2 linked regions of the Methylomagnum ishizawai genome follow. The protein of the gene in region 2 interacts with the protein of the main gene of each other region in a pairwise test. Links are inferred from orthologs where the notes say so. Each region holds a gene or a part of one and is shown on either strand. Other genes may lie near its edges.

The links. The genes of interacting proteins can lie anywhere in the genome.
Region 1: the proteins of K5658_RS19720 (region 2) and murG interact in binary tests that used the Escherichia coli proteins (3 or more experiments, as listed by UniProt). The link is inferred for Methylomagnum ishizawai from one-to-one orthologs.

The regions. Positions count from the first base shown.
Region 1 is NZ_AP019783.1:725,307-728,870, forward strand. Bases 1-2,999 are described here. They hold murG (undecaprenyldiphospho-muramoylpentapeptide beta-N-acetylglucosaminyltransferase), read right to left. Parts: upstream 2,048-2,999; coding sequence 953-2,047; downstream 1-952. Other genes in these bases: murC (UDP-N-acetylmuramate--L-alanine ligase), read right to left, coding at 1-956; ftsW (putative lipid II flippase FtsW), read right to left, coding at 2,032-2,999. Also shown: more of ftsW, read right to left, coding at 3,000-3,231; murD (UDP-N-acetylmuramoyl-L-alanine--D-glutamate ligase), read right to left, coding at 3,228-3,564. UniProt on the Escherichia coli protein: Cell wall formation. Catalyzes the transfer of a GlcNAc subunit on undecaprenyl-pyrophosphoryl-MurNAc-pentapeptide (lipid intermediate I) to form undecaprenyl-pyrophosphoryl-MurNAc-(pentapeptide)GlcNAc (lipid intermediate II).
Region 2 is NZ_AP019783.1:4,358,289-4,363,333, reverse strand. Bases 954-3,941 are described here. They hold K5658_RS19720 (TrmH family RNA methyltransferase), read right to left. Parts: upstream 2,934-3,941; coding sequence 1,974-2,933; downstream 954-1,973. Other genes in these bases: K5658_RS19710 (DUF3568 domain-containing protein), read right to left, coding at 3,510-3,746; K5658_RS24295 (hypothetical protein), read right to left, coding at 3,020-3,394; K5658_RS19725 (SHOCT domain-containing protein), read left to right, coding at 954-1,042. Also shown: K5658_RS19730 (hypothetical protein), read right to left, coding at 1-75; more of K5658_RS19725, read left to right, coding at 296-953; K5658_RS19705 (transposase), read left to right, coding at 4,087-4,569; K5658_RS19700 (SBBP repeat-containing protein), read right to left, coding at 4,897-5,045.

The sequences.
Region 1 (3,564 bases), 3.6 Mb from region 2 along the record:
AAACCACCCAAAGCCCGCTGGATCGTGGTTTCGTCGATGCCGAGCTCGCTGGCGACGGCGATCACGGCCAGGGAATTCAGCACGTTATGGCGGCCCGGCAGGTTGACCGTGACCTCGAACGAACCTTCGTGCCCGGCCCGCAGCACGGTGAAGCGGCTACGCAGCCCCTCTTGCCGCACCTCGACGGCGCGGACATCGGCGTCGGGACCGAAGCCGTAGGTTTTCATCGGCTTGCTGATGAGGGGCAGGATTTCGCGGACGCCGGGGTCGTCGATACACAGCACGGCCAGTCCATAGAACGGTACATGGTGCAGGAATTCGATGAAGGTGTCCTTCAAGCGCCCGAAATCGCCGGCATAGGTTTCCATATGGTCGCGGTCGATATTGGTGACCACGGCGATCATGGGTTGCAGATACAGGAAGGAGGCGTCGCTCTCGTCGGCCTCGGCCACGAGATAGGAACCTTGGCCGAGCTGGGCATTGGTGCCCGCGCTGTTGAGCCTGCCGCCGATCACGAAGGTGGGATCGAGACCGGCTTCGGCCAGCACGCTGGCGGTGAGGCTGGTGGTGGTGGTCTTGCCATGGGTGCCGGCCACGGCGATGCCATAGCGGAAGCGCATCAACTCGGCCAGCATCTCGGCGCGGGAGATGACCGGGATTTTCTGGCGGCAGGCGGCGTCCACCTCGACATTGGCGCGGTTGACGGCGCTGGACACCACCACGACTTCGGCGTCGCTGACCTGTCCGGCCTCGTGGCCCTGATAAACCTTGGCTCCCAGGCTGGCGAGGCGGCGGGTGCTGGCGTTCTCGCCCAGGTCGGAGCCGGAGACTTCATAGCCCAGGTTGAGCAGGACTTCGGCGATACCGCTCATGCCGGTGCCGCCGATGCCTACGAAGTGGATGCGGCGCAGGCGGCTCATGCCGTATTGTCCCGCGATTTGTTCGGTCAGTTTCATCGGGTCGTGGCGCAGGGTTGGGGAGTGTGATGGGTGGCTTCGAGGCAAATCGCGGCGACCACGCGGGCGGCTTCGGGCCGGGCCAGCGCGGTGGCTTGGGTTTTCATGGTGGCCAAGCGGGCCGGGTCGCCGATCAGCGCCTTGAGTTCGGCGGCGAGCCGCTCCGGGTTCAATTCGGGTTGCGGCAACAGGACGGCGGCCCCGGCGTCGGCCAGATAACGGGCGTTCTGGGTTTGGTGGTCGTCGATGGCGTGGGGATAGGGCACCAGGATCGCCGGTACCCCGGTCGCCGCGAGTTCGCTCACCGTCATCGCGCCCGCCCGGCAAATGGCGAGGTCGGCCCAGGCATAGGCCGCGGCCATGTCCTCGACGAAGGCATCGACCTGGGCCGGAAGTCCATGGCGGGCATACAGGGCTTGGGTTTCCTCGCGCAGCGCCGCGCCGGTTTGATGGCGGATTGCGATGGGCAGGCCGATCCGGGCCAAGGCTTCCGGCACGGTTTCATTCAGGGCTTTTGCGCCCAGGCTGCCGCCCACGATCAGGAGGCGGACGGCTGCCACGTCCTCACGCGGCGGCGTCGCGCCGCCCGCCACGATTTCCCGGCGCAGGGGGTTGCCGACGCAACGCGCCCCCATCTTGGCGGGAAAGCTGTCCGGGAAGGCTTCCAGCACCACGCTGGCCCGGCGGGCCAGCCAACGGTTGGTGGTGCCGGGGATGCGGTTTTGTTCGTGCAACACCAAGGGGATGCCCAGCATCCGGGCCAACAGTCCGCCCGGTCCCGACACGAAACCGCCCATGCCCAGCACCGCATCCGGCTTGACCCGGCGCAGGATGCCCAGAGCCTGCCGGAACGCCCGCAGCAACATGAACGGCGCGGTCAGCTTGCCGCGCCAGCCCTTGCCCCGGAGGCCGGCCACCGACAGCCATTCCATCGGAATTCCGGCGGCGGGCACCACGCGGGCTTCGAGTCCCGTGCGCGTGCCCATCCATACCACGTCGTGGCCCGCGTCCAACAACTCGCGGGCCACCGCCAGCGCCGGATAGACATGTCCGCCGGTCCCGCCGGCCAGGATCATTATGCGCGTGCCCATGTGGACCTGACCTTGGGCGTGCCGGACCAAGTTTCGATGGCCTCGCTGCGTATCCTGAACAGGATCGCCAGCGCCGAACACATCACCATCATGCTGCCGCCGCCATAGCTCATCAGGGGCAGGGTCAAGCCCTTGGTGGGCAGCAGTCCCATGTTCACGCCCATGTTGATGAAGGCTTGCAGCCCGAACCAGATGCCGATGCCATAGGCCAGGAACGCCGCGAAGCGGATGCCCGCCCGTTCCGCCAACTGGCCGATGACGAAGGCCCGCCACACGATCACCATGAACAGGAAGATCACCGCGGTGGTGCCAACCAAACCCAGTTCCTCGCCGATGACCGAGAACAGGAAGTCGGTATGGGCTTCGGGCAGGTAGAACATCTTCTGGATGCTGGAACCCAGGCCCACGCCGTTCCATTCGCCGCGGCCGAAGGCGATCAGCGCCTGGGTCAATTGGAAATCGCTGTTCAAGGGATCGTCCCAGGGATCGACGAAGCTCATCACCCGTTTCAAACGGTAGGCGGCGGTCATGATGAGCAGGACGCCCGCGCCGACCACGGTGCCGATGAGGAGGCCGAATTGCCAGAGCTTGGCCCCGGCCAGGAACAACATCCCCAAGGCCGTCGCCATCACCACGGCGGTCGCGCCAAAATCGGGTTCTTTCAGCAGCAGCAAAGCGGCCACCGACAGCAGTCCCAGCGGGCGGATCATGCCCTGGATGGAATTGCGTACCAGGGGCAGATGGCGGTCGATGAAGCTCGCCACATAGATGGCGGCGATCAACTTGAATACTTCCGAGACCTGGATGCGGATTCCGAGCAGGCTGATCCAGCGGTAACTGCCGTTCACCATCTTGCCGATGCCGGGAATCAATACCAGGACCAACAACACCAACCCGAACAAATACAGGAGCATGGAGTTGTTCTTCCAAGTCTCCAGCTTCACGGAGGCGGCGATCAGGCCGGTCGCGAGTCCCATCCCGATATGCATCAGCTGGTGGCGTGGAAAATAAAAGCTGTCCTGGGACATCTTGTCGCCGAGATGCAGGGAGGCCGAAGCCACCATGACATAGCCGAACAGCAACAGCCCCAAGGAAGCCAACAGCAATAAGGTATCCAGATAGAAGCGCTTATCGCCCCACTGAAAGACCATGCCCTGGCTGCGTACCGCGACCCGTGTTTTCATGACTGCAAACCTCGCACCGCTTCGGCGAACATCCGCCCGCGTTCTTGGTAATCCTTGTACTGGTCCAAACTGGCGCAGGCCGGGGCCAACAGGACGGTATCGCCGGGCCGGGCCAAGCCTTGCGCGGCCTTGACCGCTTCGCGCATATGGCCCGCCCGCGCCAAAGGAATCAGGTCGTGCAAGGCGGCTTCGAGCAAGGGCGCGTCCTTGCCCACCAGCACGGCGGCGCGGACTTTGTCCGCCACCACGGGCCGCAGCAAGTTGAAATCCGCGCCTTTGCCATCGCCGCCCGCGATCAGGATGGCGGGGCGGTCCAGTCCCGCCAAAGCCGCC
Region 2 (5,045 bases):
CGCCCGGTATTCCTCGGTCTCCGGGTCGAAATCCTTGAGCACGACCTTCCTGATGCGCTTGATTGAATCGTCCACGTTGTTCTCGGTCCGCCCCAACAGCGCGGCGGCCGGGGTCCATCGGACACAGCCTGGAGACCAATATCCACCAGGGGCGCGCCCCCGGCGGCGGTTCCGGCGCAACCGCGAGGCCCGTATCGCCCGCCGCCGGAACGCGGCTTGCATCGCGCGGCCCTTTGGCCCATGCTGCCCTTTATTCCCACAGCTTATCCATCCACGCCAGGCCCGGAGGCCCGCCATGAACCTCAGCTACCAAGGATCACAGATCATCGAGGAACTCGCCCAACGCTACCAAGTCAGCGTGGATGCGGTCACGACCTTGCTACAAGCGGTCGTCAACGGCGGTGGGACCATGGCGCAATTCAGCCACCCCGAACTGGGCGGCAGCGGGCAATGGATGCAAGGCGGCATGGTGATGGTGGGCGATATGTTCAACCAAGCGCTCAAATCCAGGGTCGATGGGCTGTGCTACGAACTCGCCCAGGTCGCGGCCAATCCCGCGTGTTTCGTCCAGGCCGAACGGCCCGCCGCGCCCGGCGCGGCCAGCTTCACCCTGTCCAACACGGGCGGCGGCCACTGGTGGCCCGGCGACCTGGGGATGCCCGCGTCGTCGGGTGCCCAGAACCACGTCCGCTATGCCGTGTTCCCGCAGACACACCGGCTGGCGTTGGACATCGACGGGCGGGTCACGGTCTACGACACCCTGAACCACGAGATTTGGGGCGTGGGCCAGCAGCAGGGTTCCGATGCGTCCCTGACCTTCACCAGCCAGTGGGGCACGGTCAAGATCGCCGACCTGCCGGTCGTTTCCGGCCTGGGCACGGACCTATCGCCACCCGCCCCGTCCTACGCCCCGCCTTTCCCGCCCCAAAACGAAGGCGATATCTTCGCCCAAATCGAGCGATTGGCCGAACTCAAGGCCAAAGGCATCCTCTCGGAGGAAGAATTCGCCGCCAAGAAAGCGGAATTGCTGAACCGGATTTGAAGTTCCGCGCCGGCACCGGCTTATCGGGAATATCCGGTGCCGGATATTCCATCGCCCGCGACGGCGGATTCTTCGCCATACCCGCGATAAAAATACCTGGAACCGGCCCGGCACCGGAACCAAGCCGGAGGGCCTATCCTAATGGATCAATGGGTTGGATGCGGTTTACGGCTACCGTCCCTAGCCACGGGCATAAAAAAACGGGACGCCATCGCATGGGTCCCGCCGGAATGAGGAGGTATGTTAACGCACTCACAACGGCTCCTAAACCAATCGATTACTAGAAAACCGGAGAGTGGTTACAGATTAATTTAAAACCCCCTTTGCCGCAATGCGACAGATTGACGCATTTTCGGAGAGGGTTATCAGGATAGTTTATGCAGGTTATCACAGGGTTTTATGAGGCATTTGCCGCATCCCGGCCCGCGCCCCGCCGCCACCGCCCCGCCCCGACCGCCGCCTAGCGCCACAAAATCCGGCGATCCTTCCCAGTGCCGCTGCTCCAATCTGACGATCCCAGCGCCGATGCCCCAGGGCGGTACGCAATACCGGCCTTCCGTCCGCCACCGTGGCGTCGCAGGCCGCCCCACCGGATGCCCCGCAGCCAAACAGCGGCCCAGGCTTGCCACCTTCCCATCCTAGTCCCGGCCCCGCCTCGATGGCCGACCGGGCCGTTGTTTCATAAAAATCAACAGATATGCGATTAAGACTGGGATTGTGATTGATTTGGAAAGGATTAGACTGTGATCCAACTCAACAGCTTCACGGGTTTCCCCCATGACCACCCTTGAACTGATCTTGATCCTGGCTTTCGTCGGCACGATAGGCGGAACGATCCGGTTCCTGCGCAACAACTATCCGGGCAAGCCCTCGTCCGACTCCTGATGTCCCGTGTGTTCGCTCTCATTCCTCCTCGCTTGACGACCCACCCTCAAAGTGGGTCTTTTTTTGTCCGGCGGATGGCGGGCCGGGATGGACGGCCCGTTGGCGGGGCTTTGCGCGGGGCGCGGTCGGCGGGGACCGGTCCCGTGGCCGGGGGCTTGGGCGCGGCCCGCAGGGCGTAGGCCAGGATCGCGGCGGTCGCGGCGACATTCAACGATTGCACCGCGCCGGAACCGCGCAGGGTGACGATGGCTTCGCAGGCTTCCAAGGTCGCGGGCGGAAGGCCGTCCTCCTCGTTGCCCAGCACCAGGGCCACCGGGCGCGGATCGTTCCCGCGCAGGGCTTCGACCGGCACGCCACCCCGCGCCAAGGCCGTGCCCACCACCCGGTAATCCCGCCCGATGCGCTTCAACCACAATGGCAGGCGCGGGACGCGATGCACGCTCAGATATTCCAACCCGCCCTCGGCCACCCGGTAGGCCGCTTCCGATAAACCCGCCTGGGCCGGATGATCGGAAATCAGCAGGTGCCGGAAACCCAGGAAAGCCAGGCTGCGGGCGATGGCCCCCAGGTTATGGGGATTGCCGACGCCGTCCAGGATGAACAAGGATTCCCCGGCCCCGGCCCAGGTCCGCACCGCCTCGGGATCGGGTTCCGCCAACGGGCGCGGCTCGGCCACGGCCACGATGCCGCCGTGCAGCACGGTCCCGGCCACACGGGCCAGTTCCTCGCCATCCACCAAGCGGTAGGGCCGGTGCGAACGGGCGAGATAGGCGCAGAAATCGCCGACCTTGGGCACCATGCGGTCCTCGTAGAACAAGCGCAGCACCCGCTCCGGCTCGCGCTTGAACAAGGCCGCGACGGCGGGGAAACCGGCGATCTTGAGGGTGCGTTCCTGGGCGGGGCCGTCCGGGGGGGCTTCCAGCCGGGGGTTGGCCGGAGATGAGGAACGGTTCGGGCGGGAGGCGGGTTTGTGGCGGGCGTGGGGGGGGTGGGTCGGTTTGGACACGGGATTGCACGGATCGGAAGTCAAAGGGCGCTTATTCTAATCCAAGCCGCCCGCCAACCGGAGTCCGAACCCCAGCGCCGCCCCGCCTAGCCCCGCAGGGCCATGACTTCCGCGAGGAGCTTCATCTGGTGTGCGTATTGGGGTATTTCCGGGATTTTCCAGGCTTTCCCGGCGAGGCGCGACAACAGGTTGTTCAGCCACAGCCGGTTGGAGCGGGCCTGTTCGACCACAACCCGATAGGCTGTTTGTTCATACGCCATATAAAATCCTTCCAGGAAAACCTCTATCGTCTCCGATTCGCCCAGTAGCTGTATTTCGACATAGAGTTTCCGCGCATCGATATCGAAGTGGAAGTATTTCAACTCGGCGATATCCTTCAACACCTTGTTGGCGACCCATAGGATCATCGGGGTCGGGGTCAGTTTTATCGCCAGTTTGACCACGCTGGATTGATAGCTCATGCGGGTATTTCCGAGGGTTTTGGCCGAACCCAGCGCGCGCGGGGCTCGATCGAGGGGCCAGGCGTAGCGGGTCCGGGTTTGAAAAATCGGTATGCGGAATGGAGCGTTCGGCTTATCAACCGCTTTCCTCCATCTCGTTCCATTCCTGTTGCTGCAATAACTGGTCTTTTTCCGGCTTGCACTTGGCTTCGTCGTTGCCGGTACGTTTGAGGCAGGCGTCGTAAGCCTTTTGCAACTCCGCCTCCCGCTTCAAATAATAATCTTCCGATAAATATTCCTTGCCACCTTTGACAAAGGTGGCGCATCCGGAAACCAGGACGGTCGAAACCGCCAGGATCATGAGGTTTTTCATGGCCTGTTATCAACACCGCTTTCTTAAAAACTGTGATTACGGCACCGGCGCGGGCGCGGCGCGGATTCAGAAGCTGTCTGGCAAAAAGGAATTCATGTAGAGCCAAGCCCCCCGTTGACTTCCAAGGTTCCCCGATAATGAGCTATCCAAGCGACCTCAGCGAGGCCGAATGGTCGTTGATCGAACACCACTTCCGCCCGAAGGACCGGCGGGGCAACGCCAGCAAGCATCCGCGCAAGCGGGTGGTGGAGGGAGGCATCAAATGGCGGATGCTGCCGAAGGACTTCCCACCCTGGCAGACCGTCTACGACCACTTCAGCCGTTGGAACAAGGCCGGGGTGTGGGAGGCCACCCTGGACGAGATCAACGCGCGGCATCGAAAAAAAAGGGCCGGGCATGCTCCCCCAGCTACGCCCTCATCGACTCGCAGAGCGTCAAGACCCAGTACGCCAGCGAGGAGCGCGGGATCGACGGGGGCAAGGGGGTGAAGGGGCACAAGCGCCACATCGTGGTGGACACCCTGGGCCGCCTGCTGCCTGCGCAGGTCCATGCCGCCAACCTGCACGACACGGTGGGGGCGTGCGAGGTGCTGCGCCGGGCGGCGGTCCGGTTCGTCAACGAGAAACTGGGCTGGGTCCTGCACATCTCTCAAAGGATCGTGGACGGGTTCGCCGCCCTGCCGAAGCGCTGGATCGTTGAGCAGACATTCGCCTGGTTCGGCTCGTTCCGCCAGGTGAGCAAGGATTTCGAAACCCTTACCGGCACCGCCGAGAACGTCATCCGCATCGCCATGCCAAGGACCACCCTTGCCAAATGCGTCTGATTTTACCAAGCAGCTTCTGAGGGGGACGGTGGATATCCTGGCCGGGGTCTACGCCACGGGGAAGAAGTGTTCCGCAGACTTCCTCGAAATCATACGGAACTACCGCACCATTCCCGCCATGACTTGATTTCGGGAAGTTATTCGCGGCCAAATCCTTATTGTAGGGCGGCGCGATCTTTGACACAGACCTGTTATATCTTTACCACTCACCCGGAAGACTTGATCCATGAACTGGACCTGGGTCCAGTCGCCGAGGCCGTCGATGTGCTTGTTGGCGGCCCCCACTGTCAAGCATTCGCCCGCGTCAGACGCCCCAAAATGCCTCTTTCATTGAAACAACCCGTATTTTCGGAGATAGATATCTAATTTGCCCTTGGCTGCTCCGCCAAGATTGCCGTTAGTATTCCCACCGACATAAACCGCGTTGTTGTCATCAACACAGACGGCATTGGCGATATCGAAGTCGCTCGTGCCGA